One region of the Pseudoalteromonas sp. SG45-1 genome, then DNA from elsewhere that is predicted to be linked to it. Evidence: predicted binding sites of a transcription regulator. Region 1 holds the regulator's gene; the other holds the start of a gene.
What was found. Region 1 encodes NrdR, which represses ribonucleotide reductase genes. Its sites were predicted from a motif close to AAACACNANATNTNGTGTTT; they were not measured.

Region 1 (15,270 bases):
TCGCTTCAGAAAACTACTGTAGCCCACGCGTACTAGAAGCGCAGGGTTCACAGCTTACAAATAAATACGCAGAAGGTTACCCTGGCAAACGTTATTATGGCGGTTGTGAGCATGTTGATGTTGTTGAGCAATTAGCAATTGACCGTGCTAACGAGTTATTTGGTTCTGACTACGCAAACGTACAACCACATGCTGGTTCGCAAGCTAATGCTGCTGTTTTTCTAGCGCTATTAGAAGCAGGCGACACTGTACTTGGTATGAGCTTAGCTCATGGTGGTCACTTAACTCACGGATCACACGTAAGCTTCTCTGGTAAGCTTTACAATGCAATTCAATACGGACTAGATGAAACAACGGGCGAAATTGATTACGCACAGGTTGAAGCACTAGCACTTGAGCATAAACCAAAAATGATTATTGGTGGTTTCTCAGCGTACTCAGGTATTGTTGATTGGGCTAAATTCCGTGAAATTGCTGACAAAGTAGGTGCTTACCTGTTTGTTGATATGGCTCACGTTGCAGGTTTAATTGCGGCAGGCGTTTACCCAAGCCCAGTTCCTCATGCACATGTTGTAACTACAACTACGCATAAAACACTTGCTGGTCCTCGTGGTGGTTTAATTATCTCTGCATGTGGCGACGAAGCAATCTATAAAAAGCTTAACAGCGCAGTTTTCCCTGGTGGCCAAGGTGGTCCTTTATGTCATGTTATTGCAGCAAAAGCAGTGGCATTTAAAGAAGCGCTTCAACCAGAATTTAAAGTATACCAAACACAAGTTGTTAAAAACGCAAAAGCAATGGTTGCTGTAATGCAAGAGCGCGGCTACAAAATTGTATCTGACAAAACTGAAAACCACTTATTCCTACTCGATTTAATCGATAAAGATATTACTGGTAAAGATGCAGATGCAGCCCTTGGTAACGCTAACATCACAGTTAACAAAAACTCAGTGCCAAACGATCCACGTTCTCCGTTTGTAACATCTGGTTTGCGTATTGGTTCTCCTGCAATCACTCGTCGTGGTTTCAAAGAAGAAGAATCAAAAGAGCTTGCTGGCTGGATTTGTGACGTACTAGATAACATCACTGATGAATCTGTACAGGCGCAAGTTAAAGAAAAAGTTAAAGCAATTTGTGCAAAATTACCTGTATACGCTTAATTGCATAAGCAGCAGTAATTTAGATCACATAGGCTAGGGGCCTGTTTATCTTTCGAGGTTTAATTTGCAGTAGTATGTTTGGTTTTTAGGCAAGGCAGAGTCTATGTAGTGTGGTTACTCCACACAAATAGGCGATAACGCAGCATAAATGCCAAACATGCACTGCCCTCGGGTTCGTCCTAGGGGCGATTTACTCTTTGTTGCCTACATGGATGTAGGTAAGGGGCGTGAGCAGGACGCGGAAGCTTTGCTCGATTTATACTTAGCCCACTAGGTTACAAACCTCGCGCCGCGATTAAATCGCCCCTAGATAGAACAAATTTAATCCTGAAAGGTCAACAGACCCTATTTTTTTGCTAAGATTAAAGGCCGCTAAATAGCGGCCTTTTTTGTTTTAAAACGGAAGTACCGAGCTATGCATTGTCCATTTTGTACCGCAAAAGATACTAAAGTTATTGACTCACGCCTTGTTGGTGGAGGCCATCAAGTTCGCAGGCGCCGTGAGTGCAACGACTGCCATGAGCGCTTTACTACATTTGAAGGCGCTGAACTGGTTATGCCTCGTGTTATTAAACAAGACGGCAGCCGCGAACCATTTAACGAAGATAAATTATTAAATGGCTTAAATCGCGCACTCGAAAAACGTCCAGTGAGCACAGAGCAAGTAGACGAAGTAGTGAATATAATAAAATCGCAGTTGCGTGCTACAGGTGAGCGAGAAATTTCAAGCCATTTGGTTGGTGAATGCATTATGGAAGCCCTCAAGAAGCTCGATAAAGTAGCGTACGTAAGATTTGCCTCTGTATATCGCTCGTTTGAAGACATACGTGAATTTGGCGAAGAAATTGCCCGCTTAGGGGAGTAATACCAATTTTATTAAAAATATGATCATTCTATCGCATTAAATAGCGCACTCACTGCGTTAAAAATTATTCATATAGAACAACTATATGTCATAATTTTAGCCTTGTTATTGCGCTATTTTCTTAGCGCTATAATGGACCACTAATTTAACGCAATTGGTATAATAAATGCTTAACCAAACTACTTTTACTGAACATGATGAAATGTATATGGCACGCGCCATAGAGCTTGCCAAAAAAGGTCGGTTTACTACCACACCTAACCCTAATGTTGGCTGTGTTTTAGTTAAAAATAATCAAATAATTGGTGAGGGTTTTCATCAATTAGCAGGTCAAGGCCATGCAGAAGTAAATGCACTGGCTGTCGCTGGAAAAAATGCACAAGGTGCAACGGCTTATGTAACGCTTGAACCGTGTAGTCATTATGGCCGTACGCCACCGTGCGCCGAAGGCTTAAAAGCTGCCGGTGTGGTAAAAGTAATTGCTGCTATGGTTGATACAAATCCACAAGTTGCTGGCAAAGGCCTTAAAATACTGAGCGACGCGGGTATTGACGTTGCTTACGGGTTACTCGAATCACAAGCTCGCGCACTTAACGTTGGCTTTTTTAAGCGTATGGAACAAGGCTTACCTTATGTGATTTGCAAAATGGCAGCGAGTATTGATGGTAAAACGGCGCTTAAAAATGGGCAAAGTAAGTGGATCACAAGTCCTGCTGCTCGACAAGACGTACAATTATACCGAGCGAAAAGCTGCGCTATTTTAACCGGTGCCGATACAGTGCTAGTAGACGATGCTAAACTTAATGTGCGACTAAGTGAGCTGCCTTGCACACTGCCTACTGATTTGCCGCTTCGCCAGCCCGTGCGTGTTATAATTGACTCTCAAAACCGTTTAACACCTGACCTTGCTTTATTTGAAATCCAAAGTGATGTAATAATATTTACGACTAAGGTTGATAAATCATTGCAATGGCCGCATTTTGTAAAGCATATTGAAGTTAGTGAAAGTAACGGTAAAGTTGATTTACAAGCCGTTTTAGAAAAACTTGGGCAACTGCAGTTTAATAATGTTTGGCTTGAAGCTGGCGCAACACTTGCTGGTAAAATGACAGAGCTTAATTTAGTTGACGAGTTTGTTTTTTATTTAGCGCCTAAACTAATGGGCCATGATGCAAAAAGTTTAGTTAATTTTCCTGAATTGACGAGTATGCAGAACACCGTTGATTTAACATTTAATGAATGTGCGCGCATTGGTGACGATTTACGTATCACCGCGTCAAAACTCATTAAAATCACTTAATAAAAAGAGTAGTGCTATGTTTACTGGGATAATAGAAGCCACAGGCAAAATTGCTTTATTACAAAAAAAACAAGGCGACTTAGCCATTCGTATCCAAAGTACTGATCTTGATATGAGAGACGTAAAGTTAGGTGACAGCATTGCAACTAATGGTGTTTGCTTAACTGTAGTTGATAAACATATTGATGGTTTTAGTGCGGATTTATCTAATGAGACGATTAGTTTGACCGGTTTTGCTCACTATGCTTTAGGACAAACGGTGAATCTTGAAAAAGCCATGCAACCTGTTTCTCGTTTAGGCGGTCATTTAGTGTCTGGCCATGTTGATGGTATCGCAACAATTACAAGTATTACAGCAAACGCCAGAGCAACAGAATATTGGCTTACAACTGACGAAAATTTAATGAAATACATTCCTTACAAAGGTTCGGTATGTATTGATGGTATAAGCCTGACAGTAAACGCTGTAGAGGGTAATAAATTCAAATTAACAATTGTCCCACACACGAGTGAGCAAACCACAATTGCTCATTTTAAAGTAGGTACCCAAGTTAATTTAGAAGTCGATCAAATTGCACGTTATTTAGAGCGCCTTATAAAGGGTGCAGAGCAACCAACGGGCTCTGATATTTCGATGAGCTTACTCGCTAAAGCGGGTTTTATTAAATAACGAAACTGACAACTTACACGAGCAAATTTATGAATTTACACAGTGCGCAAGAAATCATCGACGATATTAAAGCCGGTAAAATGGTTATTTTAATGGATGATGAAGATAGAGAAAATGAAGGCGATTTAATAATAGCTGCTGAGCATATTAGCGCAGAAGCGATTAATTTCATGGCTACCCATGGCCGTGGTTTAATTTGTTTAACCATGACGCAAGAGCGTTGCGAGCAACTTGATTTACCGTTAATGGTTAAAAACAATGGTGCAGCATTTTCGACTAACTTTACAATGTCGATAGAAGCATCAAAAGGTGTTACAACCGGTATTTCAGCAGCAGATAGAGCGCGTACAGTGCAAGCGGCTATAGCTAAAGGCGCAGTCCCAAGTGATATTGTTCAGCCTGGACATATTTTTCCTATTATGGCGCAACCTGGTGGCGTATTAACTCGCGCAGGACACACTGAAGCTGGCTGTGATTTAGCGCGTTTAGCTGGACTTGAAGCATCATCTGTTATTGTTGAAATACTTAATGCTGACGGCACTATGGCACGTCGCCCTGATTTAGAAGTTTTTGCGAAAGAGCACGATATTAAAATTGGCACCATTGCTGATTTAATCGAATACCGCAACTTAAACGAAACAACAATTGAGCAAGTAGCAAAATGTAAGTTACCAACTGTTCATGGTGAATTTGATTTAGTTACTTACAAAGACACAATTGACGGCCAATTACATTACGTATTGCTCAAAGGCGATATAAAAGATCAAGAGCCGACAAATGTACGTGTACATTTGCAAAGTACCTTTAACGATATTCTACTTTCAGACAGAAGTGCTGACCGTAGCTGGGGCCTTTCTGAAGCAATGGCTTATATCGCTAAAAATGAAGGTGCTTTAGTTATTTTAGGTAAGCAAGAAAGCACTGAAGAGTTAGAGGCAACTGTGAAAGCATTTGCAGCAGCTGATGCTGGCGAAAGCGTTACGCCACGTAAATTCAAAGGTACATCTCGTACTGTTGGCGTAGGTTCGCAAATACTTGCCGATCTTGGAATTAAACAAATGCGATTAATGAGTCGCCCTAAAAAGTACCATGCACTTTCGGGCTTTCATTTAGAAGTTGTTGATTACGTTGAGCCACAATAAGCATCACGCTTAAACTAGGCTATTATTTTATTTTTATGGTATGATGCGCAGCAATTTTTGCGCAATCGCAACCGCTTGAACTTATTTTTAGGGTTATCAAATGAAAATTATTGAAGGTAATAAGTACGCTCCAGGCAAAAAATTTGCCATTGTCATTTCTCGTTTTAATGACTTTATTGGTAGCAGCCTCCTTGCAGGTGCTGTTGATGAGCTAAAACGCACAGGTGGCGTATCAGATGACGACATTACCGTTATTTATGTGCCAGGCGCGGTAGAATTACCTTTAGCGGCTAAACGCGTTGCGGCAAAAAAAGAGTATGATGCAATCATCGCATTAGGCGTAGTGATCAGAGGTGGTACACCACACTTTGACCTAGTTGCTGGCGAATCAAACAAAGGTCTTGCGCAAGTATCACTTGAGTATGATATCCCGGTTGCATTTGGCGTATTAACCACAGAAAGCATTGAACAAGCAATTGAGCGTGCTGGCACCAAAATGGGCAATAAAGGCGGCGAAGCTGCTTTAGGCGCGCTTGAAATGGTTAATGTGTTAGATAAAATTTAAGTTTAAGGAATTTTTGTGAAACCAGCAGCAAGACGTAAAGCACGTATCTTAGCACTCCAAGCCGTTTATTCTTGGCAAATAAGTGGCAATTTAATTGCCGATATCGAACAACAAATGTTGATCGAAACAGACGTTACTAAAATTGATGTTGAATACTTTAAAGATCTAGCGACGGGTGTTGCTGTAAATTACAAGCAACTAGACGAAGCTGTATCACCACATTTAACACGTCCGTTTGATGACTTAGATATGGTTGAGCGTGCAATTTTACGTTTAAGCAGCTATGAGCTTAAGTTCCGTGAAGACGTACCTTATAAAGTTGCTATTAACGAAGGTATTGAGCTGGCCAAAATTTTTGGCGCTGAAGACAGCCATAAATTTGTAAACGGTGTACTTGATAAAGCTGTTAAGCATTTACGCAAGTAAGTAAACCGTTAAAGAGGGGAGCCGGCATAGGCCGGCTTTTTTGTGTATGAAGGAATTTGAATTAATTAACCGCTACTTTAAAGGTCGCGGTATCACCCGTCGTGATGTAAACCTAGGTATAGGGGATGATTGCGCTTTAGTAACCGTTCCACAAAACTGCCAACTTGCCGTTACAACAGACACTCTTGTTGCTGGCGTACACTTTTTTGATGATATTTCCCCTCGTGCATTAGGTCACAGAGCGCTTGCTGTTAATTTAAGTGATTTAGCGGCCATGGGCGCTGAGCCAACTTGGGTTTCAGTTGCGTTAACTTTGCCAAGTATTGACCCACAGTGGATTGAAGAGTTTACTGATGGCATGCATGAAATTGCTGAATATTTTAATGTGCAGATTATAGGTGGCGATACAACTCAGGGCCCACTAACCATCACTATTTGTGCGAAAGGGACTGTACCCGAAGGTACTGCACTTCGTCGTAGTGGCGCAAAAGTGGGTGATTGGATTTATGTTACGGGTCCGCTAGGTGACGCTGGACTTGCAATTGAGTCTCGCAAACAAGGTATAAGTATTGAGCCAGAGCATTTAAAGTACGTAAATAAACGCTTTGACTTTCCAACCCCACGTGTTGCTGCAGGGCAGGTATTACGAGGCCTTGCATCATCGGCTATCGATGTGTCGGACGGCTTAATCGCTGATTTAAGTCATATACTCGATATGTCACAAGTAAGTGCAGTGGTGAATATTGAAAGTATTCCAACTTCAGATGCGATGCAAGCAAGCCTTGATTTTAATCAGCAGCTGCCATTTATTCTCAGTTACGGTGATGATTACGAATTAATTTTTACGGTCCCTGATAGCAATAAGAGTATGTTAGAAATAAAGCTACGCCAGTATGGTGTAGATGCAACATGCATTGGCCAAGTTAAAAGTGGCGATGGCCAAATTGAGCTTTTACACAACGGTGAAAAGTTTGATTTTGAACCGCAGGGTTTTGAGCACTTTGCAAAGGAGCTGGTTTGAACAATAACCGCAAGTTTAATTTAAAGCGTCCACATCAGTTTTTTGGTCTGGGCTTTGGGACTGGGCTTGCCCCTAAAGCGCCCGGTACATTTGGTACATTTGCTGCCTTGCCATTCATTTTTATGACCATGTATTATCCGTTATGGCTGCAAATTGTATTTGCCGTTGTGATCAGTATATTTGGTATATGGGCGTGCGGTAAAACGGCTGATGATTTAGGCGTGCACGATCATCCTGCTATTGTATGGGATGAAGTGGCGGGTTATTACATCACTATGATTGGCGCAGCACTTAACTGGCAAACATTACTCGTAGGTTTTTTGTTATTTCGCTTTTTTGATATAGCAAAACCCGGCCCAATCCGTATGCTAGACAAACGAGTACATGGCGGTTTAGGTATAATGGCCGACGATATACTTGCGGGTATTTTTTCGCTTATATGTTTACAAGCGTTAATAAAAGTGGGTTTACTGCCCTTTTAATTTTTATATTTGATTTGTTTAACTAGGTGGCAGCAATATGATGCGATTTTTACTGGTTTGTGTACTTATGTTGTGCGCGACGCCAAGTTGGGCTTCAATTACTGATTACGTAGTTAAGCAATGGAATATAAAAGATGGCCTACCGTCGCAATCACTTAAAAGTGTTGTGCAAGATCAGCAAGGCTATATGTGGCTTGGTACGCAATTTGGTTTAAGCCGTTTTGATGGTACAACATTTACAAATTACAACACGCAAAATAGTCCATTCTTGCCTAGTAATGGTGTTAATAAGCTTTTAGTCGATTCTAGTGGTTTGTTATGGGTAGGCACTAAAAGTGGCTTGGTAGTTATTAACCCAGCCACATTTGCAGCACAAGAATTTAATATTAAAGGTCCAGTAAGGGATATTCTTGAGGACTCTAAAGGTAGCATATGGATTGCGGCCAACGGCTTATACTATGTAGATAGAGGGCAAGTTGATTTACGCACTGAAGTAAATGGTCCTCTACCTATTGTTAATGCTACTGTGATCACACAAATAGTTGGCTCTGTTAGCCAAATGGCACTCTCTCCTGAAGGCATTTGGCTGGTTAATGATCGTCATTTATTACGCCTTACAAAAAACTCATCAGATTTTTCTAAACTACGTTTAGAGCTTACCGCAAAAATATCTTTACCAGAGCGCCTAGCGCAAACCATAGTGCACGATTTATCATTTTTAAATGGTAATTTGTATATAGCTTCTGAGCTAGGTGCATACTTTTTAGATTTAGATGACGAGCTAAGACCTTTTCCTCTACCTAATGCAAATAACTCAGCCGTTTATAAGTTTATGAGTGATACCGATGGTGGCTTGTGGGTTTCGACCTATGGACGCTTATTATTCAGAGATAAAACCGGTGAGTGGCAATGGGTAGAGCCTAGCCAACTCGATCAAAGTATATGGTTTGCTGATATTTTTAGAGATGATAAAAATAACGTTTGGTTAGCAAGCTTTAGTGAAGGCTTGTGGCTTGCTCATGAAGGGCGAGTCGAAAGGCATTCAGCAGTTTCAAATATGACCGAATCTGTTATGGCTATTAGCCAAGCACCCGATGGTAAACTGTGGGTTGCGAATAAAAGCGGCATTGGTTATTTCGATTTAGATAAAAGTTTTATTAATTTAGTCCCAAGTAGTAAATATGGATACGCATCAGTACACGATCTACAATTTGATGGTGAGCGATTATATATAGCCACAGGGCGCGGCTTATTTGTTTTTGAAAACAAGACACTTTACACCGTCCCTGGTCGAGCACTTCGCGATAATCCGGTATTTGCAATAAGTCGCTCTAGTAAAGGCGGCTTTTGGATTGGTACCGGACGCGGTTTATATCGATTAAATTATGCTGGTTTAACGCCTTTTGCCTATAACGCTTTTTTAGGTAGTAAGTTTATTACCTACGTATTAGATAAAACAAACTTTGGTGTGATTGGTACTAGTAAGGGCGCATATTACTTTACAGACCGTGGCATTGAAAAAATTGGCGACCAAACAACACTTGAAAGCGCATACGTAACTAGCGTGCTACATATAGATGGCGTGGGTATTTTAATAGGCTCTCTTAACGATGGGCTTTTTTACAGAAGTACGCAAGGGCAATGGCGTCAGCTCGATGCAGCTAATGGTTTACCGTATGGTTCTATATTTAGCCTAGAATATGATGAAAAGTTAAAGCATGTTTGGGTAAGCACCATGAAAGGTGTTTACAGAATGCCTGTAGAGCAATTTAAAACAGAAATAAAAAGCTTAAAAGTTGAAGAAGTAATTTCATCTTTTGACCGTCAACTTGATGGTAAAGCGAATCAATGTTGTAGTGGACTTGGGCATGATGCGGTAGCAGACACCGGAAATTCTATTTGGTACCCAAGCTTACAAGGTGTTGTTGAAATACCTAAAAATGTAGAGCTATTTGGTGTGCTTGCATTAAAGCCAACAATAGAGACAATAACAACGCCACTTCGTCATTTAACTACCGCTGCGCTTGGTAAAAAACCATCATTAGAAACAGACGAGCGTGATATAACGCTAACTTACACAGCTATTGATTACTATGCACCAAACAGCATTGAATTTAGATATAAACTAAGTGGCTTAGATAGTGACTGGCGCTATGCAAATACGCGACGTGAAGCTATTTATACTAACTTGCCTCCTGGCTCGTTTTTGTTTCAATTAGAAGCTAAGCGCCAAGGTGAAGACTGGGCTAAAGCGCAAGATGTAGAATACGGTTTTGTAGTGCCTGAGCGCTTTGACGAAACAATTTACTTTAGGCTTTTAATTACCAGTGGTTTTATTTTGCTTTTTTATCTCATTTTTTGGGTGTTTAGAGCACAAGAGCGCAGAAAACAAGAAGCATTAGAGGGCTTAATCACTGAGCGTACCTTAGAGCTTCGCCAAGCTAATGATAAATTAGGCCAAGTGAATTCACAGCTTAAATTAGTGAGTCACTCAGATGAGCTAACAGGGCTACGTAGTCGCCGCTTTTTGTTTGATCAACTCCCTAAAGATATTGAGCACTTTCAACGTAATTCACAGTCGCTGCAGGCACAAGGTAAGTCACTGGTGCTGGTAATTATTAACTTTGATAACTTCAGCCGTATTAACGATGCGTATGGCCCAATTGCAGGTGATAGCTGCTTACAGCAAATGGCTGCATTGTTAAATTCGCGTACGCAGGGCTCTGACTATGTGGCACGTTGGAGTGGTGATGAGTTTTTATTATTATTACGTGACTTTAAATGCAATAAAATAGACAGCTATGCTTCAGAACTTTGTAAAGTAATAGCGGCTAATTCGTTCCAATTACCAAATGGAAAAACAACTAATATCACGGCATCAATTGGTTGGTCATTTTATCCATTACCTTTATTAGGCGGGCAGGTAATTAGCTGGGAAACCTCTATTAACTTAGCAGATATAGCATTGCATCAAGTTAAAAAACGCGGTGGTGATGGTGTGGCTAATATTACGTTTGATGAGCAGCTCGATGCATTTGAGTTTGAACAAAACTCTAATGTTGATCAGCAATTAGGTATTTTACAAAGTAATGGCTTGGCAGATATAAAAGTGTGGATGCGATAATGCCCGACCAAGGTTATTGGTCAGGCATGGTGAGGTTAACTCTATTTGTTAAGCCAAGCTGGTAATATTGCAATCGACTCAGGGGCTGTAAATGCCGTACTGGTATCGGCGCTTATATCACCGCCTGCACTGCTTAAAATATTATTAAATCGCATAACCACATTATTTGACTTCTCAGCTACGTATAAATCTGTTCCGGTATACATAATATCAACAGGGTTACCCAGTAGGGTATTTGGACCGCTAATAGTGGTACTTATGTTTACCAAGCCCGATGCCGTTGCTACGTTATTCAATACGTATATTTTGCCATCGTCAGCAACTGCTGCGCTACCAACATCAGAGAGTATTAGCGAGCCACTTAGCGAGTCGTAGTCGATGCCGTGCATGTTGCTTGGTGCTGCTAATGCTGTACCTGCATTTGCTGGCGTTATAAGCCTATCCTCAACTGCAATATTAGTACTACCAGCCATTAGTTTGCTTTTAACTTCGTCAAATACAGCAACGGTTCCATTTGTTAGTGCTACAAAAGCTCGATCAGTGTTTGCATCGTAATCAACATCCCAAGGGCGAGCATCGTTTGCAAACGTAAGCGTCATTAATGGGCTTGCATCCCCTGTGGTGCAAGTTGAAAATATTGAAATACTTGGAGTATCTGCATTATTTTCTGCAACTAAAATCATACCGCTATCAGAAGCCACATCAAGACCTTTAGGAGATATAAGGCCTGTATTCGAACCAGTAATAATGCTGTCTTGGTTCGTATTATAAGTTTGCCCATCTCTGTTTATTGCCACTTTATTTGAAATAACAATACCGCCAATTGAGGTTGTACTGTTATCGAACGTTGTATAACTATTACCCGCTTTATCAAAAGTTACACTTTCGATAGTTTGACTTGCATTATAGTTGCCAATTTCTGTGTTAAGTTGTGAACTTAATCGACTAATTTGCCCAGTTGTTTCACCTGCAGTGCCCGGATTACTACTTACAGCAACACCTAGCAGCGCCATATTAGCGGTATCACTATCTGAAATATCAGCCATTTCATTTTGTATACCCAGTTTAGTAATTGACTCAGGTTTAATTGTTGAGGTAACTAAATCAGGAGTGATATCGCCGCTCTCACCTGAAAATATATTGCTGAACACAAGAACAGCATCATTTGATTTTTCAGCTACACGTAAGTCACTACCTTCAAGGCTAATATCAACTGGGTTACCAAGCATTGTTGCTGGACCGGCAATACTTCGTGCAACGCTTACTAAGCCCTCTGCAGTTGAAGCATTATTAATTACAAATAACGAACCATCGGTTGCGTCTGAGGCACTGCCTACATCAGACAAAACAAGTTTGTTAGTATTTGAGTCATAAACAATGCCGTGAATATTTACAGATATTTGCGTGCCATCATTATTACTTGGAGTAATTGTGCGGCTTGGCATTGCGGCAAATTCACCACCAACAAAATTATCATAAACGGCTACATCACCATTTGTTAGTGCGACATAAAGGCGGTCGTTAGATTCATCATAATCAACATCCCACGGCGCCGCTTCTGTAATAGTTGTGCCTAAAGGCGCTGCATCGCCCGCGGCTGTAGCGCCAAAAGTCGTTACTTGCATAGCGCCAAAGTCAGCAATAAAAACAAGGCCACTCTTTTGTGCTACAGCTATTCCTTTAGGGTTTACCAGTGTTGTGTTAGTACCTGTTATTTCGCGATCTGTATTAGCTGTATAGGTTGCGCCGTCACTACGATTTGCAAGCTGGCAAATAGTTTTAATACTGCCATTTTCGCTGTCGCTTGCTTGCAATAAATTACCTAAGCTATCAAATGCAACGCCTTCGTTAGCTGTTGTATTAAAGGTTTTTAGTTTAGAGGCGTTTTGGTTAATTAAATCGATAGTGCCTGTATTGCTCTCGCCATTGTTTGCCAAAATTAATGTGGCTGATGCAAAACCAGGGTTGCCATTTGTACCGTCGGTACCGTTTTGTCCATCGGTGCCTGCAATACCATCTACGCCGTTTTCACCATCGTCTGAGCTACAGCCTGTAATGCCGATTAATACTGCAAGTGTTAAAGCTGAAAAACTAAGCGTGTGTTTAAGTGTGTTTTTTTGTGTTGAATGAGTTGTTAAATTAGCTTTATTCATCATTTTTACCTTTTAAATATTCCATCAAATGTAGGTAAATAACGCGCTTGCTCATAAGGCATAGACTAAGCGGCACCGATTATTTACATGTTAACCTCATATCAATAACGGCTATAAAATGAAACTGGATGCAAAAAAGTTAAAATTAAAAACAAAAAAAGGAGCCTTGAGGCTCCTTTTTAATAAACTAAGTAAATAGCTTAAGCGATAAACGCCTTAATAGCGTTTAATATTCCTTGCTCGCCTAATCCCATTTCATCGTGCATTTCATCTTGCGTGCCGTGTTTAATAAACTCATCAGGAATACCTAAGTTAAGGATATTAATATCAGCTTTTTGCGTTGCCAAGTATTCATTAACTGCAGAGCCGGCACCGCCAGCAATCGCGTTATCTTCAAGCGTAACAAAGGTATCGTGGCTAGTAGCAAGCTCATTTAAAAGTGCAGTATCAAGTGGTTTAATAAAACGCATATTAACAAGCGTTGCATCTAATTCGTTAGCTGCAAGCTGGGCGTTTTCAAGTAATGTACCGAACGATAAAATGGCAATTTTACTGCCTTTCTTAATTGTATCTGCCTTACCTATTTCGAGCAGTTGCATAGTGCTTTCAATGTCTGCAGTACCTGCGCTACCTCGAGGGTAACGAACTGCAACAGGGCAGTTTTCTTTATAACCGGTGTATAGCATTTGGCGGCATTCGTTGGTGTCGCTTGGTGCCATAATTACCATATTTGGAATACAGCGCATAAAGCTTAAATCGTACGCACCTTGGTGAGTTTCACCATCGGCTCCAACAATACCAGCGCGGTCAATGGCAAATAATACAGGTAAGTTTTGCAGTGCAACATCATGTATTAATTGGTCATACGCACGTTGTAAAAAGCTCGAGTAAATAGCAACAACAGGTTTTAAACCTTCACAAGCAAAACCAGCTGCTAAAGTAACAGCATGCTGCTCTGCAATGGCCACATCAAAGTATTGATCTGGAAACTCTTTAGAAAAACGTACCATGCCAGAGCCTTCGCGCATTGCTGGCGTAATAGCCATTAACTTGCTGTCTTGCTTTGCCATGTCGCATAACCAATCGCCGAAAACTTTTGAAAAAGTAGCAGCGCTAGGTTTAGATTTAGGCAGGCTAGTTGTGCTCGGATCGAATTTTGGTACACCATGGTAGCCAATAGGATCGGCTTCAGCCGGTTTGTAGCCCTTACCTTTTTGCGTTTTTATATGTAAAAGCTGTGGGCCTTTTAAATTACGCATATTACGCAATGTATCTACAAGCATGTTTACATCGTGACCATCAATTGGGCCTATGTAATTTAGGCCTAATTCTTCAAAGAAGGTCCCCGGGATCATCATGCCCTTAATGTGCTCTTCCATTTTACTGGCAAGTTGCTTTACCGGAGGCACACCTGAGAGTAACTTTTTACTGCCTTCACGAATGTTAGTATAAAAGCTACCTGATAAAATTCGGGCAAAGTGATTTGTTAATGCGCCAACATTTTCTGAAATCGACATTTCGTTATCATTTAAAATAATAAGCATGTCTGATTTTACATCGCCTAAATGATTCATCGCTTCAAATGCCATGCCTGCGGTGATAGCTCCGTCACCAATAATGGCTACAGATTTTCGACCTTTGCCTTCTTTTTGGGCGGCAATAGACATACCTAAGGCAGCTGAAATAGAGGTGCTTGAATGACCTACGCTAAACGTATCGTATTGGCTTTCATCGCGAAAAGGAAAAGGGTGCAAACCGTCTTTTTGGCGAATAGTGTGCATTTGGTCGCGACGACCTGTAAGGATTTTATGTGGATAAGCTTGGTGACCCACATCCCAAACTAGGCGATCGTCTGGAGTGTTATAAACATAATGTAGCGCAACGGTTAGTTCAACCGTCCCTAAACCAGACGCTAGATGACCGCTACTTTGCGATACTGAGTTGAGTAAATAATCGCGCAGCTCATTGCTAAATGCAGGGAGTTTGTCTTGCGCTAAGTCACGCAATTGGGCTGGCTCGTCAACCAAATTAAGTAATGGATACTTGCTACTATCAAGTGTCATGGTTTTATATATATCCTTCGCTAACATTAATTCATTCAAAGCTTTTACGAATAATTAATGTTGAGTAATAATGTCAGTGCTAATTGCAATACGTATGAGCAAAAATTAGTGGTCACGCTCAATTAGGTAATTTGCTAGCGACGCAAGAAGTGTTGTGTCAGCATCTATATTTGCCAACGCTTCATGGGCTTGTTGTATTAAATTTTGCGCCTTTTCTTTAGCGCCTAGCATACCTAATAACGCCGGATATGTCGCTTTATTCGCGGCAATATCGGAGCCTTGTGGTTTACCTAAAGTAA
Region 2 (15,270 bases), on a different contig from region 1:
CACTTATTGTGCATAATATAGGGCGTGGTCCGCAAAAAAGCGATATGCTTTTTGATTATAAAATTACCGGACATTACCGGTTCGTTCCACACTATTGATAAGTTTAATAAACGATGGATGTAAGTATTGATTTTTATTTCAGATCAATACTTACATTGCCATTGGGTTTACAGCAGCACAACAGTATTTCGCCTTCACGTACAAACGCAAGTGGCTCTTCGTTATACTCAACACTGCCTGATACTAAAGTTGCTCTACAAGCGCCGCAATAGCCTTCACGGCATTGGAATGCGACGTCTATTTTCATGGATTCTAAGCAGTGTAGAAGAGAAGGGCAGCCAGCGATAAATTCTATACACTGGCTGTTTTCTGCAAGCGTTATGCTTGCAGTAGACTTGTCACTCATTATAAATCAAAATCACCAAATTCTGATGCATCAACTTGAGAGTCTATTTGACCAACAAGGTATGAGCTTATTTCTGCTTCTTGTGGTGCTACTTGCACGTTATCAGACACTAACCACGAGTTTATCCACGGGATAGGGTTACTGTTATTTTCAAACTGTGCTGGCAAGCCAATCGCAGTCATACGTGCATTGGTAATGTATTCAACGTACTGACATAAAATATGCTTATTTAAGCCAATCATTGAACCATCTTTAAATAAATACTCAGCCCACTCTTTTTCTTGCTCTGCAGCATCAACAAACATTTTAATCGCTTCGTCGCGGCACTGGGCAGCAACAATCGCCATTTCTGGATCGTCCTTACCGTCTTGCATAATGTTTAAAATATGCTGAGTACCAGAAAGGTGAAGTGCTTCATCGCGTGCAATTAGCTTGATGATTTTAGCGTTACCTTCCATTAGCTCGCGCTCAGCAAATGCAAACGAACATGCAAAACTTACGTAAAAGCGAATCGCTTCAAGAATATTTACCGACATCATAGCCAGGTAAAGTTTCTTTTTAAGCTCAAATAAATTAATGATAACTGTTTTACCGTTAATCTCGTGTTTGCCTTCACCGTATAAGTTGTAAAGCGATACAGAGTTAATTAAGTCATCGTAGTATTTAGTTACGGCATCAGCACGTTCGCTAATTTTATCGTTGCTAACAATGTCATCAAAAATAAGCTCAGGTGCTTGTGTTACGTTACGGATAATATGCGTGTATGAACGGCTGTGAATTGTTTCACTGAACGCCCATGTTTCTATCCATGTTTCAAGCTCTGGTAGCGATACAATTGGAAGTAGAGCCACGTTTGGCGAACGACCTTGTACACTATCAAGCAGTGTTTGGTATTTTAAGTTGCTTAAAAATATATGCTTTTCGTGATCTGGTAATGCTTGAAAGTCTAAACGGTCTTTACTTACATCTACTTCCTCAGGACGCCAAAAGAAAGACAGTTGCTTTTCAATTAACTTTTCAAAAATTGGGTATTTTTGTTGGTCGTAACGAGATACGTTTACAGTTTGGCCAAAAAACATTGGCTCTTGCATTTGGTTATTATGGTTTCGGCTAAAAGTAGTATAAGACATGTTTATCACTCAAAAAACTATCAGAAAAAGCGGGCTAAATGCCCGCTTAAAATAAAAATCAGCAGTTATATTTTACACGCGCCGCCTTCACAATCGTCATCTTCCACTTCTGGAGCATCTTCTTGTGAATCTGAGGCGCCATCGCGAGTATTGTGGTAATACAAGGTTTTAACACCTAGTTTGTACGCGCTTAGTAAGTCTTTTAATAAGACTTGCATAGGTACTTTACCGCCTTCGAACTTGTTTGGATCATAATTTGTATTTGCAGAAATTGTTTGGTCAACAAATTTTTGCATTATGCCAACAAGCTGTAAATAACCATCGTTTGATGGAATGTCCCATAGTAGCTCGTACTGATCTTTTAAACGCTCATACTCAGGAACAACTTGTTTTAAAATACCGTCTTTACTTGCTTTAACGCTAATATGTCCACGTGGTGGCTCAATACCGTTAGTTGCGTTAGAGATTTGCGACGATGTTTCTGATGGCATTAATGCACTTAGTGTTGAGTTACGCATACCGTGCTCTTTAATACTTGCACGTAGTGTATCCCAATCAAGATGAAGTGGCTCATCACAAATTTTATCTAAATCACGTTTGTACGTATCTGTTGGCATAATACCTTGTGAATACGTTGTCTCGTTAAACTTAGGACATGCGCCACGTTCTTTAGCAAGCTCGTTTGATGCTTTCATCAAGTAATATTGAATAGCTTCAAAGGTTTTATGCGTTAATGCATTAGCGCTGCCATCAGAATAACGCTTACCGTTTTTAGCTAGGTAGTATGCGTAGTTAATTACGCCTATTCCTAGTGTACGACGACCCATAGTTGCATTTTTAGCAGCCGGTACAGGGTAGTCTTGGAAATCAAGTAAGTTATCAAGTGCGCGTACTGCAAGTTCAGCTAGCTCTTCAAGCTCATCAAGTGACTCTATTGCACCTAGGTTAAACGCAGAAAGTGTACAAAGGGCGATTTCGCCTTCTTCGTCATTTACGTTATTAAGTGGCTTAGTTGGCAATGCAATTTCTAAACATAAGTTAGATTGGCGAATTGGCGCAACTTTAGAAATAAATGGGCTGTGTGTATTACAGTGATCCACATTTTGTAAATAAATACGACCAGTACTTGCACGCTCTTGCGCAAACATTGAGAAAAGCTCAATGGCTTTAATGCGTTTTTTACGAATAGACTCGTCTTGTTCGTATTTAACGTAAAGTGCGTCAAACTCAGCTTGGTCTTCAAAAAATGCATCATAAAGGCCAGGCACATCTGATGGGCTAAATAACGTAATGTAGTCGTCTTTAATTAAACGAGAGTACATTAGTTTATTAAACTGTACGCCGTAATCTAGGTGGCGAACGCGGTTGTCGTCTACACCACGGTTATTTTTAAGTACAAGTAGGTTCTCTACTTCTAAATGCCAAAGCGGGTAGAATAATGTTGCTGCGCCGCCACGTACACCACCTTGTGAACAACTTTTAACCGCTGTTTGAAAGTGCTTATAAAAAGGGATACAACCTGTGTGATACGCTTCGCCGTTACGAATATGGCTACCTAGCGCACGTATTCTACCTGCGTTAATACCAATTCCCGCACGTTGTGAAACGTATTTAACAATAGCTGACGACGTTGCATTGATTGAATCAAGGCTGTCGCCACATTCAATCAATACACATGAGCTAAACTGGCGAGTAGGCGTACGTACACCCGACATAATTGGCGTTGGTAGAGATATTTTAAATAATGATACCGCGTCGTAAAAACGTTTAATGTAATCAGTACGTGTTTCACGTGGGTAATCTGAAAATAAGCTTGCTGCAACTAAAATATATAAAAACTGTGCACTTTCGTATATTTCACCCGATACACGGTTTTGAACGAGATACTTACCTTCAAGTTGCTTTACAGCAGCGTAGCTAAAGTTAAGATCGCGAGAATGATCAAGGTATGCATCAAGCTCATCTAACTCTTGCTCTGTGTAATCTACTAGTAAATGAGCATCATAGCGTTTATCGCCAACCATTTTTGTTACGTGGTCAAATAAACGTGGTGGCTCAAATTGACCGTACGCTTTTTTACGTAAATGGAATACAGCTAAACGTGCAGCTAAGTATTGGTAATCAGGCGATTCTTTTGAAATCTGATCCGCTGCTGCTTTAATGATGGTTTCGTGAATGTCTTTAGTACGAATACCGTCGTAAAACTGAATGTGCGACTTTAATTCAACTTGCGAAACCGAAACGTTATTTAAACCTTCGGCGGCCCACTCAATAACGCGATGGATCTTATCCAGATCAAGAGGCTCTTTACGCCCGTCACGTTTGCTTACAGATAACTGTTGGTTCATTTGCCTGTATTCCTTGGGAATTATGTATTTTGACCAATGCTTTATACCTCGCCGGGGCAAGGTATATACTCATTTATTATAAGTTTCGCCATATTTGCGAATTTAATTGAATAACATTTGGCCACAATATCTGGTGTTGTTCAATTTAGAGATCACAAGATAGTGTGGTCTGAGTTGTTTTGCAAGGGACATAATTGCCCCTATTTGTGGATAACTTCGGGATAACGTATTTGTGTTAGTAGACACTCACCTTCGAACAATCATTTAAGTTGAAATATGCAAAAATCAACTAATGATCTGCTAAATTTACGCATTTTAAAAATAAATTTTGACTGCTTTTTTTATCAGCAAGCTTTGCGTAAAAACTAACACAATCACAATATATAGTGTTTATTAATTAACATGGCACTATATATGGTTAAAACCATCAATTGGGCTTTGCCAGTTAAAATCAGCATTCCAGCTGTTGGCTTCATCAATACTTGGTATGTAACCCCAAAGTGCCGTTGCTGTGCGCATACCTGCGGCTTTGCCTGCTTGTATGTCTCGCTGTGCATCACCAATGTACAAACAGCGTTTTGGTTGCACTCCCATAAGCTGTGCACAGTGTAGCAGCGGTAAAGGGGATGGCTTAGCTTCAGCTAAGGTGTCGCCACTTATTACTACACTAGCATTTTTCAATGCGGGAATTGCTGCCACTAAAGGATCAGTTAAAAACCCTGGTTTATTAGTCATGATCCCCCATTTGATCTTTTTCTGATCAAGGGCAATAAGCAACGATTCAACACCGCTGAAGCAATGCGTGTGATTTACTATGTTTGCAGCGTATTCGTCAACTAATTGCTTAATAAGCTCGCTTTGAGGTTGTGTGTCCCATAACTCTTTAAAACCAGCCTCTAATAATGCGCCTGCGCCGTTAGATGCCGCAGGACGGTATATGTCACTACTAACAGGCTCTATTTTATTATTAATAAGAACTGCATTTAAAGCCGCACCTAAATCATCAGCGGTGTCGAGTAGAGTGCCGTCTAAATCAAATAAAAATGCATCGTACTCAATAAGGGGGAGGGGGGCTTGAGAGTTAGCCATTAAGCTAACTTCTCAAAGTACAGTATGTAATTTACGCTAACGTCACTATTGAGCGTATATTGCTTTGATAGTGGATTATAAGAAAGGCCTGTACTTGCACGAACTTTTAAACCCGCTTGCTCTGCCCATGTAATAAGCTGTGCAGGTTTTATAAACTTTTTATGGTCGTGTGTATCTTCAGGCACCATTTTTAAAAGCTTTTCAGCACCAACAATAGCGTATAAATATGCTTTAGGTGTTTTGTTTAGGGTTGAAAAAAACACGTCTGCGCCTGGTTTGGCAAGTGCAGCTACGGCATGAATGATAGATGCTGGGTCGGGAACGTGCTCAAGCATTTCCATACAGGTTATTACATCAAAGCGCTCTGGGTGTTGCGATGCAAACTCTTCTGCTGGCACTTTTATGTAATCTACATTTACGCCAGTTTCTAAACTGTGCAACTTAGCAACAGTTAAAGGCTCTTGCCCCATATCGATGCCAGTTACTTTTGCGCCCATGCGCGCCATGCTTTGGCTTAAAATACCGCCACCACAGCCAACATCGAGTGTTTCTTTATCGAATAAGCCTTGCGTTTTGTTTGCTATAAAGTCTAAACGTAACGGGTTAATTTCGTGAAGAGGTTTGAATTCTCCGTCTAGGTCCCACCAACGCTCGGCGATGGCTTCAAATTTTGCTATTTCTGCGTGATCTACATTTTGATGTTCGGTCATAAAATACTTCCTCGTCAATCTGAGGCCATTATATAGGGCTAAATTGATAAATCGCAAAGTTTTGCGCCTGTAAATTAAAATTAATTGTGATAGCATGGCTGTTAGAAATAATAACAATACTCTTAATACCCAATACCGGGTTGTTGAGAGCTGATACTGAAGGAATGTGATATCAAATGACTGATCTCGCCAATGAAATTCTGCCAGTCAATATTGAAGACGAGTTAAAAAACTCCTACTTAGATTACGCAATGAGCGTAATTGTAGGACGTGCATTACCAGACGTACGTGACGGCTTAAAACCTGTTCATCGCCGCGTTTTGTTTGCAATGAACGAGCTTAGTAATGACTGGAACAAGCCTTACAAAAAATCGGCCCGTGTGGTCGGTGACGTAATCGGTAAATACCACCCACACGGCGACAGTGCAGTTTATGACACGATAGTTCGTATGGCTCAGCCATTCTCACTGCGTTATATGCTAGTAGATGGCCAAGGTAACTTCGGTTCGGTTGATGGTGATTCAGCAGCGGCAATGCGTTATACAGAAGTACGTATGGCTAAAATGTCGCATGAGTTATTAGCCGATCTTGAAAAAGAAACGGTTGATTTCGTTCCTAACTACGATGGCACTGAGTTCATCCCTGATGTTTTACCAACGAAAGTTCCTAATTTATTAGTGAATGGTTCGTCAGGTATTGCAGTAGGTATGGCTACAAATATACCACCACATAACTTAACTGAAGTTGTAAATGGTTGTTTGGCACTTATTCAAAATCCAGATTTAACTATTTTAGAGTTAATGGATTATATCCCTGGTCCTGATTTCCCAACGGCTGCAATTATCAACGGTAAGAAGGGTATTGAACAAGCCTACTTAACTGGCCGTGGTAAAGTGTACATGCGTGCACGCGCCGACATCGAAACCGATGAAAAAACAGGCCGTGAAACAATCATCGTTCACGAAATTCCTTATCAAGTTAATAAAGCTCGTTTAATTGAAAAAATTGCTGAGCTGGTTAAAGATAAGAAAATTGAAGGTATTAGTGCGCTACGTGATGAATCAGATAAAGACGGTATGCGTATCGTTATTGAAATCAAACGTGGTGACGTAGGCGAAGTTATTTTAAACAACTTGTATTCACAAACTCAGTTACAAACTGTGTTTGGTATGAATATGGTTGCGCTAATTAATAACCAACCTAAATGTTTCAATTTAAAAGAAATGTTAGAAGAGTTTATTATTCACCGTCGTGAAGTAGTAACTCGTCGTACAGTATTTGATTTACGTAAAGCCCGTGACCGTGCACACACGCTTGAAGGCTTAGCGATTGCGCTTGCGAACATTGACCCAATTATCGAACTTATTCGTAAATCCCCTACACCTGCTGAAGCTAAAATTGCTTTAACAGCGCGTCCGTGGGAATTAGGTAATGTACAAGGTATGCTTGAAAAAGCAGGTGAAGACAATGTTGCTCGTCCAGATTGGTTAGCAAGCGAACTTGGTATTCGCGATGGTCAATATTATATCTCTGAGCAACAAGCTCAAGCAATTCTTGATTTGCGTTTACATAAGCTAACAGGTCTTGAACACGAAAAAATCTTGACCGAATACCAAGCGTTATTAGAACTAATTGCTGAACTACTTTATATTTTGGCAACTCCTGAGCGTTTAATGGAAGTTATACGTGACGAGCTAGTTGAAATTAAAGAGCAATATGGTGATGAGCGTCGCACTGAAATTAATGCAGCTGCTCACGATATCAGCCTTGAAGACTTAATTACCGAAGAAAACGTAGTAGTAACGCTTTCTCACGAAGGTTATGTGAAGTATCAAGCATTGTCTGATTACGAAGCACAGCGTCGTGGTGGTAAAGGTAAGTCAGCAACGAAGATGAAAGATGAAGATTTCATCGAACGTCTATTAGTTGCAAATACACACGATACTATATTGTGTTTCTCTACGGCCGGTCGTTTATATTGGCTTAAAGTATATCAGTTACCACTAGCGAGTCGTGCAGCGCGCGGTAAGCCAATTGTTAACTTGTTACCACTTGAAGCTGATGAACGTATTACTGCTATATTGCCAGTACGCGAGTACGCAGAAGATAAATACATCTTTATGGCAACAGCATTTGGTACAGTTAAGAAAACACCATTAACGGCTTACAGTCGTCAACGTGCAAGCGGTATTATTGCTGTTAACTTAAATGATGGCGATAGCCTGATTGGTGTTGATATTACCGATGGTAGCAACGAAATTATGTTGTTCACTGATGCAGGTAAAGTTGTACGCTTTAAAGAAGCTGAAGAAACAACAGTTGTTGATGAAAACGGTAACCCAGTATTAGACGAAGAAGGTAACCCTGAGATTCGTTTCAAAGGTGTTCGCCCAATGGGTCGTACTGCTACAGGTGTTCGTGGTATTAAAATGGCCGATGATCAACGCGTAGTATCGTTAATTGTACCAAAAACTGACGGTGCTATTTTAACGGTAACTGAAAATGGTTACGGTAAGCGTACACAACTAGAAGATTACCCATCTAAGAGCCGTGCAACACAGGGTGTTGTATCTATCAAGGTGAGTGAGCGTAACGGTGCTGTTGTTGGCGCTGTACAAGTTGATGATAACGACGAAATCATGATTATTTCAAATCGTGGTACCTTAGTACGTACTCGCGTTAATGAAGTTTCTACGGTTGGACGTAACACCCAAGGTGTTATTTTGATCAGAACTATTGACGAAGAGCAAGTAGTTGGTTTACAACGTATAGAAGAGATTGAAGTTACAGAAAGTGACTTGATTGATATTGAAGACGTTGAAACTGTAGATACGGTTATTGATGAAGTAGCGGATGATAATCCTCCTTCAGAATAATTGATATTGAAAAAGCGGCCTTGGCCGCTTTTTTTAATGTTGTTGAAAAAAATTAATAGGGTGTGAAGTTATATTCATTCACTAAAACTCAAAGGTTTAGTGGGTGGGTATTGAGCATTCATGCTAAGTAGTTAAATTACTGGAATGAGGCAAAGGTAATGAGTAAATATAATTTTTGTGCGGGGCCAGCTATGCTTCCGCAAGCGGTTATGAAAAAAGCACAAAAAGAGTTTCTAGATTGGCAAGATTTAGGTGTGTCTGTGATGGAAATAAGCCATCGTAGCAAAGAGTTTTTAGCCCTTACAGCTAAATGTGAAGCCAGCCTTCGTCGCCTAATGAATATCAGTGATGAATTTGAAGTGCTGTTTATGCATGGTGGTGGTCGTGGTCAGTTTAGTGCTGTGCCATTAAATTTACACCAAGAAGGCAAAGCTGCGGTTTATTGCGAAAACGGCGTGTGGTCAAAAAGTGCAACAGACGAGGCCAACAAGTTTACTCAAGCAACCTCTATTGATGTGCGTAATGATGCCAATGGCGAGTTTTCTATTAAACAGGTTGCTGATTGGGTGTTACCAGAAGATGCATCTTACATTCACTATTGCCCTAACGAAACGGTTGACGGCTTAGAAATTTTTGATGTACCAAGCCACCCAACTGCACCGATCGTTGCTGATATGTCGTCAACTATTTTATCACGCGAAATAGACGTTAATAAATTTGATTTAATTTACGCTGGTGCGCAAAAAAATATCGGCCCGTCGGGCATATCAATCGTTATTGTTCGTAAAACATTACTTGAGCGTGAAGGCTTACCTAAGCCAGGCATTTTAGATTACGCATTAGAAGCAAAACAAGGCAGCATGTTTAACACGCCTCCCACATTTGCTTGGTATTTAGCTGCTGAAGTATTTCAATGGCTTGAAAGTAATGGTGGCGTAAAAGCGATGGAAGTTCAAAATATTGCTAAAGCGCAGCTACTTTATGACTTTATTGATGAATCGAGCTTTTATACCAATAAAGTAGCTAAACATTGCCGTTCACGTATGAATGTTCCGTTTTGGCTTAACGATGAAAGCTTAAATGATAAGTTTGTTGCTCAGTCTAAAGATGCAGGGTTACTCGCTCTTGAAGGCCACAGAATTGTGGGCGGTATGCGCGCAAGTATTTATAACGCAATGCCTATTGAAGGTGTTCAAGCACTTGTAGACTTTATGGCTGCTTTTGCAAAGGAGCACAGCTAATGGAGCAGCTTCGTTTAGAACCTATTTCTAGAGTAAATGGCACAGTAACCCTACCAGGTTCAAAGAGTCTATCGAACAGAATTTTATTATTAGCAGCACTTGCAAGCGGTACTACCGTTGTAGAAAACTTACTTGATAGTGACGATATACGCCATATGCTGGGCGCCTTAAAGTTATTAGGTGTAAATGTAACTTTAAATGATGACCGCACTGTAGCGACCGTAGAGGGTGTTAGTGGTGTGTTTAATACACCGACTGAGCCATTGTTTTTAGGTAATGCGGGTACTGCTTATAGACCTTTAACGGCAGTACTTGCTGGCGTTGCTGGTGAATACGAGCTAATAGGCGAGCCACGTATGGAAGAGCGCCCGATAGGGCACTTGGTTGACGCGCTGCAAGCATTGGGTGGTGATGTTACTTATACAAAGCACAAAGACTACCCACCACTTAAAATTGTCGGTGGCCAAATAAAAGGCGGTGAGGTTGAAATTGACGGCAGTATTTCAAGTCAATTTTTAACCGCTCTATTAATGGCAGCGCCATTATTTAACGGTGATACAACAATAACTATTAAAGGTACTTTAGTCTCTAAACCTTATATTGATATTACACTTGATGTAATGGCACGTTTTGGAGTTAATGTTGAGCACATTGATTATGCAACTTTTAAAGTTAAAGGTGGTCAACAGTATCAATCATTAGATCGCATAATGGTTGAAGGCGATGCATCTTCTGCCTCTTACTTTGTTGCTGCGGCTGCAATTGCAGGCGGTGAGATTGAAATTAAGGGCGTGGGTGCCAAGTCGGTGCAAGGTGATATAGGCTTTGCCAAAGTAATGGAGCAAGTAGGCGCAAAAATTGATTGGTATGATGAGCGTTTAGTTGTTCGCAAAGGCGAACTAAAAGGTGTGGATATTGACGCCAATGCAATTCCTGATGCAGCTATGACTCTTGCAACTGTTGCTCTTTTTGCCAAAGGCCCAACAGCCATTCGTAACATTTATAACTGGCGAGTAAAAGAGACAGACCGTTTATATGCAATGGCAACTGAGCTTCGTAAAGTAGGCGCACAGGTTGTAGAAGGTGAAGATTTTATAGAGATCACCCCACCTGAAACATTTAATGATGTTGCTGTTGATACTTACGACGATCACCGTATAGCCATGTGTTTTGCAATGGTTGCTGTTGGTGGAAAGCCAATAACAATTAATGATCCAAAGTGTACCTATAAAACATTTCCTACATTTTTCAATGTTTTAGCGTCAGTCAGTGAATAAGCTAATTAGAAGTAATTACAAAAGTTACACACTAATAGCAGATATATTTTAATAACTGACGTATAATGTCGCGGTTTATTTAGGTGTGCATTGCAGGAGGTTTTAAATGCAGGCGTTATTAATGCCCGTGATCACCGTTGATGGCCCAAGTGGTTCAGGTAAAGGAACTGTTTGTCGCTTGTTAGCCGACAAGTTAGGGTGGGATGTATTAGATAGCGGTGCGATTTATCGTGTTTTATCTTTAGCTGCACTTCATCACCAAATTGCATTAGACAATGAAGAAGGGCTTGTCCCGCTTGCTGCAAATTTAGATGTGCAGTTTTTGGTAGATAGCCAAACTAATGCAGGAAAAGTTATTTTAGAAGGCGAAGATGTAACCACTACTATTCGTAATGAAGAAGTAGGCGCTGCGGCTTCAAAAGTTGCAGCATTACCTCGCGTTCGTGAAGCGTTATTACGTCGCCAGCGTGCATTTCGCACTGAAAATGGCTTAATTGCCGATGGCCGTGATATGGGCACTGTGGTTTTTCAAGATGCGCCGTTAAAAATATATTTAACAGCCAGTGCACAAGAGCGTGCTCGTAGACGCTTTGTTGAGTTGAATACGCGCGGCCTTGATGTTACACTAAGTGGTCTATTACAGGACATTCAAGCTCGTGACGAGCGCGATATGAATCGCACCGTTGCTCCGCTTGTACCTGCAGAGGATGCTATTGAGATCGATACTAGCGATCTTAATGCACAGCAAGTGTTTGATAAGGTAATAACTTTATTGGATATTGCTATCTCTGAAGGTAAGCTTCCTAAACGAAGCTAAACACATTTTATGCGCCAGCAGGATGCCAGTGCTATTTTAACAACCCCATGCAGCATGGTTGCTTATTGGTATTAATATATGAGACGTATATTCGTATGTCAGAAAATTTTGCGCAGTTATTTGAAGAAAGCTTAAAGGGTTTTGAAGCAGAGCAAGGCTCTATCGTTAAAGGTACAGTAATCTCTATCGAGAATAACATTGTACTTGTAGATGCTGGTCTTAAATCAGAAAGTGCTATCCCTGCAGAGCAGTTCAAAAATGCTGCTGGTGAACTAGAAGTTGCTGTAGGCGACGAAGTAGATGTTGCACTAGATGCAATTGAAGACGGTTTCGGTGAAACTATCCTTTCTCGTGAGAAAGCTAAGCGTCACGAAGCATGGATCCGTCTTGAGAAAGCATGTGAAGAGCAAGAGACTGTTACTGGTGTTATCAACGGTAAAGTTAAAGGCGGTTTCACAGTTGAAGTTGATTCAATCCGTGCTTTCCTACCTGGTTCACTTGTTGATGTTCGTCCAGTACGTGACACAACTCACCTTGAAGGCAAAGAGCTTGAATTTAAAGTAATCAAGCTTGACCAAAAACGTAACAACGTTGTTGTTTCACGTCGTGCAGTTATCGAATCTGAAAACTCACAAGAACGTGAAGAGCTTCTTGCTAACCTTGTTGAAGGCCAAGAAGTTAAAGGTATCGTTAAGAACCTTACTGACTACGGTGCATTCGTTGACCTTGGTGGTGTTGATGGTCTACTACACATTACTGATATGGCTTGGAAGCGTGTTAAGCACCCTTCAGAAATCGTTAATGTTGGCGACGAAATCGCAGTTAAAGTTCTAAAATTCGACAAAGATAAAACTCGTGTTTCTCTAGGCCTTAAACAGCTTGGTGAAGATCCATGGGCAGCTATCGCTGGTCGTTACCCAGAAGGTTCTAAACTTTCTGGTCGTGTTACTAACCTTACAGATTACGGCTGTTTCGTGGAAATCGAAGAAGGCGTTGAAGGTTTAGTACACGTTTCTGAAATGGATTGGACTAACAAGAACATCCATCCTTCAAAAGTTGTAAGCCTTGGCGACACTGTTGAAGTTATGGTTTTAGAAATTGACGAAGAACGTCGTCGTATTTCTCTTGGTCTTAAGCAATGTATTGCTAATCCTTGGCAGGAATTTGCTCGTCTACAAAACAAAGGCGATCAAGTTACTGGTAAGATCAAATCAATCACTGACTTCGGTATCTTTATCGGTCTTGACGGTGGTATTGACGGTCTTGTACACCTTTCAGACATTTCTTGGAATACACCTGGCGAAGAAGCTGTACGTGAATTCAAGAAAGGCGACGAAATCACTGCTATCGTATTGCAAGTTGACCCAGAGCGTGAACGTATCTCTCTAGGTGTTAAGCAAATCGAAGCTGACCCATTCAATAACTACCTTGATGCAAACAAAAAAGGTGCTATTGTTAAAGGTAAAGTGACTGAAGTTGATGCGAAAGGCGCAACTGTTGAACTTATCGAAGGCGTTGAAGGTTACATCCGTGTAGCTGATATCGCTCAAGAGCGCGTTGAAGATGCAACTACTGTTGTTTCTGTAGGCGACGAGATTGAAGTTAAATACGTTGGTGTTGATCGTAAGAACCGCACTTTAAGCTTATCTGTAAAAGCTCTTTTCGAAGCTGAAGAGAAAGAAGTACTAGAGAAGCTTAAGAAAGAAGAGCCAGTGTTTGAAAACGCAATGGCAGCTGCTTTCGCAAATGCACAAAAAGACTAATATATAATTAGTTTTTAGTTGGAAGGGCATTTTTTGCCCTTCCTATATCTCTTTTTAAGGAAACGCTATGACTAAGTCAGAATTGATAGAAATACTTGCGGAACAACACGCACACGTTCCAGTGAAAGATGTTGAGAATGCTGTAAAAGAAATTCTTGAACAAATGGCCGGCTCATTATCTACTTCAGATCGTATTGAGATCAGAGGTTTTGGTAGTTTCTCTTTGCATTTCCGCGCTCCTCGCACAGGTCGTAATCCTAAGACTGGCGATACAGTTGAGCTTGAAGGAAAGCATGTACCTCATTTTAAACCAGGCAAAGAATTACGCGACCGCGTGAATGAAAGCATTGCCTAGTTAACTTAGTGGAGTAGTTACTTGTTCAAGGTATTAAAAATTATTCTGGTTGCACTATGCCTTATCAGTGCATTTGTATTAGGGTCACAAAACCCACAGTTAGTACAAGTAAATTACATTATAGCCAGTAATACACTACCTTTAGCTGTAATAATAAGTATCTGCTTTTTATTAGGTGTTTTGATTGGTTGTTTTATTAGCTTTAAATTGTTTTCGCAATTAAAGTGGCAAAACTACCGCTTAAAAAAGCAATTAGCGCCTGAAAAAGATAAAAAAAAGCTTGCCGCGAATAAAGACACCTAACTATGATTGAGCTTTTGTTTTTACTATTACCTGTTGCCGCTGGTTACGGTTGGATTATGGGTAAAAACAGTGCTAAAAACCAAGCTCATCAACTTAATCGTCAGATCACTTCTGAATATAGCAAAGGCTTAAAATTTCTACTCGATAGAGAAGAAGATCAAGGCTTAGAGCATTTAATCAACTTACTTGAAGTTTCAGCCGACTCTGTTGAACACTATTCTACACTTGCCACCATGTTTCGCCGTAGAGGTGAATTAGACCGCGCAATAAAAATTCACGAACTTCTATTAAAACACCCAAGCTTAAATGAACAACAAGCTGCAACTAGCCGTTTAGAACTAGCCGAAGATTATATAATGGCCGGACTACTAGATAGTGCGGAAGAGCACTTAGTTTGGTTAGTTAAAGCAGGGCATGTAGAAGCGCTGGACCCTATTATCACTTTATATTCGCAAACCCGTGAGTGGGAAAAAGGCATCAACATGTTTGAAGCCCATAGCGAACTATTTTCAAAAGAACAGCAATTTAAAGCAATTGCTAATTTTTATTGTGAGTCAGCTTTAAGTGACAATACACCCCAACTAATGAGAAAAGCGATTAGCTTAAATTATAAAGCCGTGCGTCCGCTTTACGAGTTAGGGTTAGTTGCTTACGCAAAAGAAGATTACGTTAAAGCTATTTATTACTGGCGTGAACTTGTCTCTCAATTTACCTTGTTTGCTCCGTTGTTTATTGATGAGCTTGCACACAGTTATAAACAATTGAATTTGACGCATCAATTTCACGAGTTAGTCAGTGACTTGTTAGAGAAGGGCGGTGTATTAATTAAAATAAAGCATTGCCAAGCATTACTTGAGCAAGGTCACACCAAGCAAGCCTTTGAATTTTTAACTGATAGCTTAAAACGTCAACCTACTATTCGTGGTTTTAGTTTTTTACTGCAATTAATGGGTGA

Region 2: nrdA (class 1a ribonucleoside-diphosphate reductase subunit alpha) is a predicted target of NrdR. The motif match lies at 4,004-4,023, and genes of this name have one in related genera.

The regions. Positions count from the first base shown of each region.
Region 1 is NZ_JACJEP010000013.1:8,715-23,984, reverse strand. It holds gene glyA (serine hydroxymethyltransferase) at 1-1,160, shown strand, start outside; gene nrdR (transcriptional regulator NrdR) at 1,576-2,025, shown strand; gene ribD (bifunctional diaminohydroxyphosphoribosylaminopyrimidine deaminase/5-amino-6-(5-phosphoribosylamino)uracil reductase RibD) at 2,192-3,325, shown strand; gene H5117_RS12180 (riboflavin synthase) at 3,342-3,995, shown strand; gene ribBA (bifunctional 3,4-dihydroxy-2-butanone-4-phosphate synthase/GTP cyclohydrolase II) at 4,025-5,137, shown strand; gene ribE (6,7-dimethyl-8-ribityllumazine synthase) at 5,238-5,702, shown strand; gene nusB (transcription antitermination factor NusB) at 5,718-6,128, shown strand; gene thiL (thiamine-phosphate kinase) at 6,175-7,149, shown strand; gene H5117_RS12155 (phosphatidylglycerophosphatase A) at 7,146-7,631, shown strand; gene H5117_RS12150 (ligand-binding sensor domain-containing diguanylate cyclase) at 7,669-10,755, shown strand; gene H5117_RS12145 (hypothetical protein) at 10,797-12,908, opposite strand; gene dxs (1-deoxy-D-xylulose-5-phosphate synthase) at 13,109-14,971, opposite strand; gene ispA ((2E,6E)-farnesyl diphosphate synthase) at 15,077-15,270, opposite strand, start outside.
Region 2 is NZ_JACJEP010000002.1:133,341-148,610, forward strand. It holds gene H5117_RS02920 (DUF1287 domain-containing protein) at 1-98, shown strand, start outside; gene yfaE (class I ribonucleotide reductase maintenance protein YfaE) at 134-406, opposite strand; gene nrdB (class Ia ribonucleoside-diphosphate reductase subunit beta) at 406-1,536, opposite strand; gene nrdA (class 1a ribonucleoside-diphosphate reductase subunit alpha) at 1,602-3,884, opposite strand; gene H5117_RS02940 (HAD family hydrolase) at 4,293-4,973, opposite strand; gene ubiG (bifunctional 2-polyprenyl-6-hydroxyphenol methylase/3-demethylubiquinol 3-O-methyltransferase UbiG) at 4,973-5,683, opposite strand; gene gyrA (DNA topoisomerase (ATP-hydrolyzing) subunit A) at 5,860-8,559, shown strand; gene serC (3-phosphoserine/phosphohydroxythreonine transaminase) at 8,718-9,800, shown strand; gene aroA (3-phosphoshikimate 1-carboxyvinyltransferase) at 9,800-11,077, shown strand; gene cmk ((d)CMP kinase) at 11,184-11,894, shown strand; gene rpsA (30S ribosomal protein S1) at 11,990-13,657, shown strand; gene ihfB (integration host factor subunit beta) at 13,725-14,012, shown strand; gene H5117_RS02980 (lipopolysaccharide assembly protein LapA domain-containing protein) at 14,034-14,315, shown strand; gene lapB (lipopolysaccharide assembly protein LapB) at 14,318-15,270, shown strand, end outside.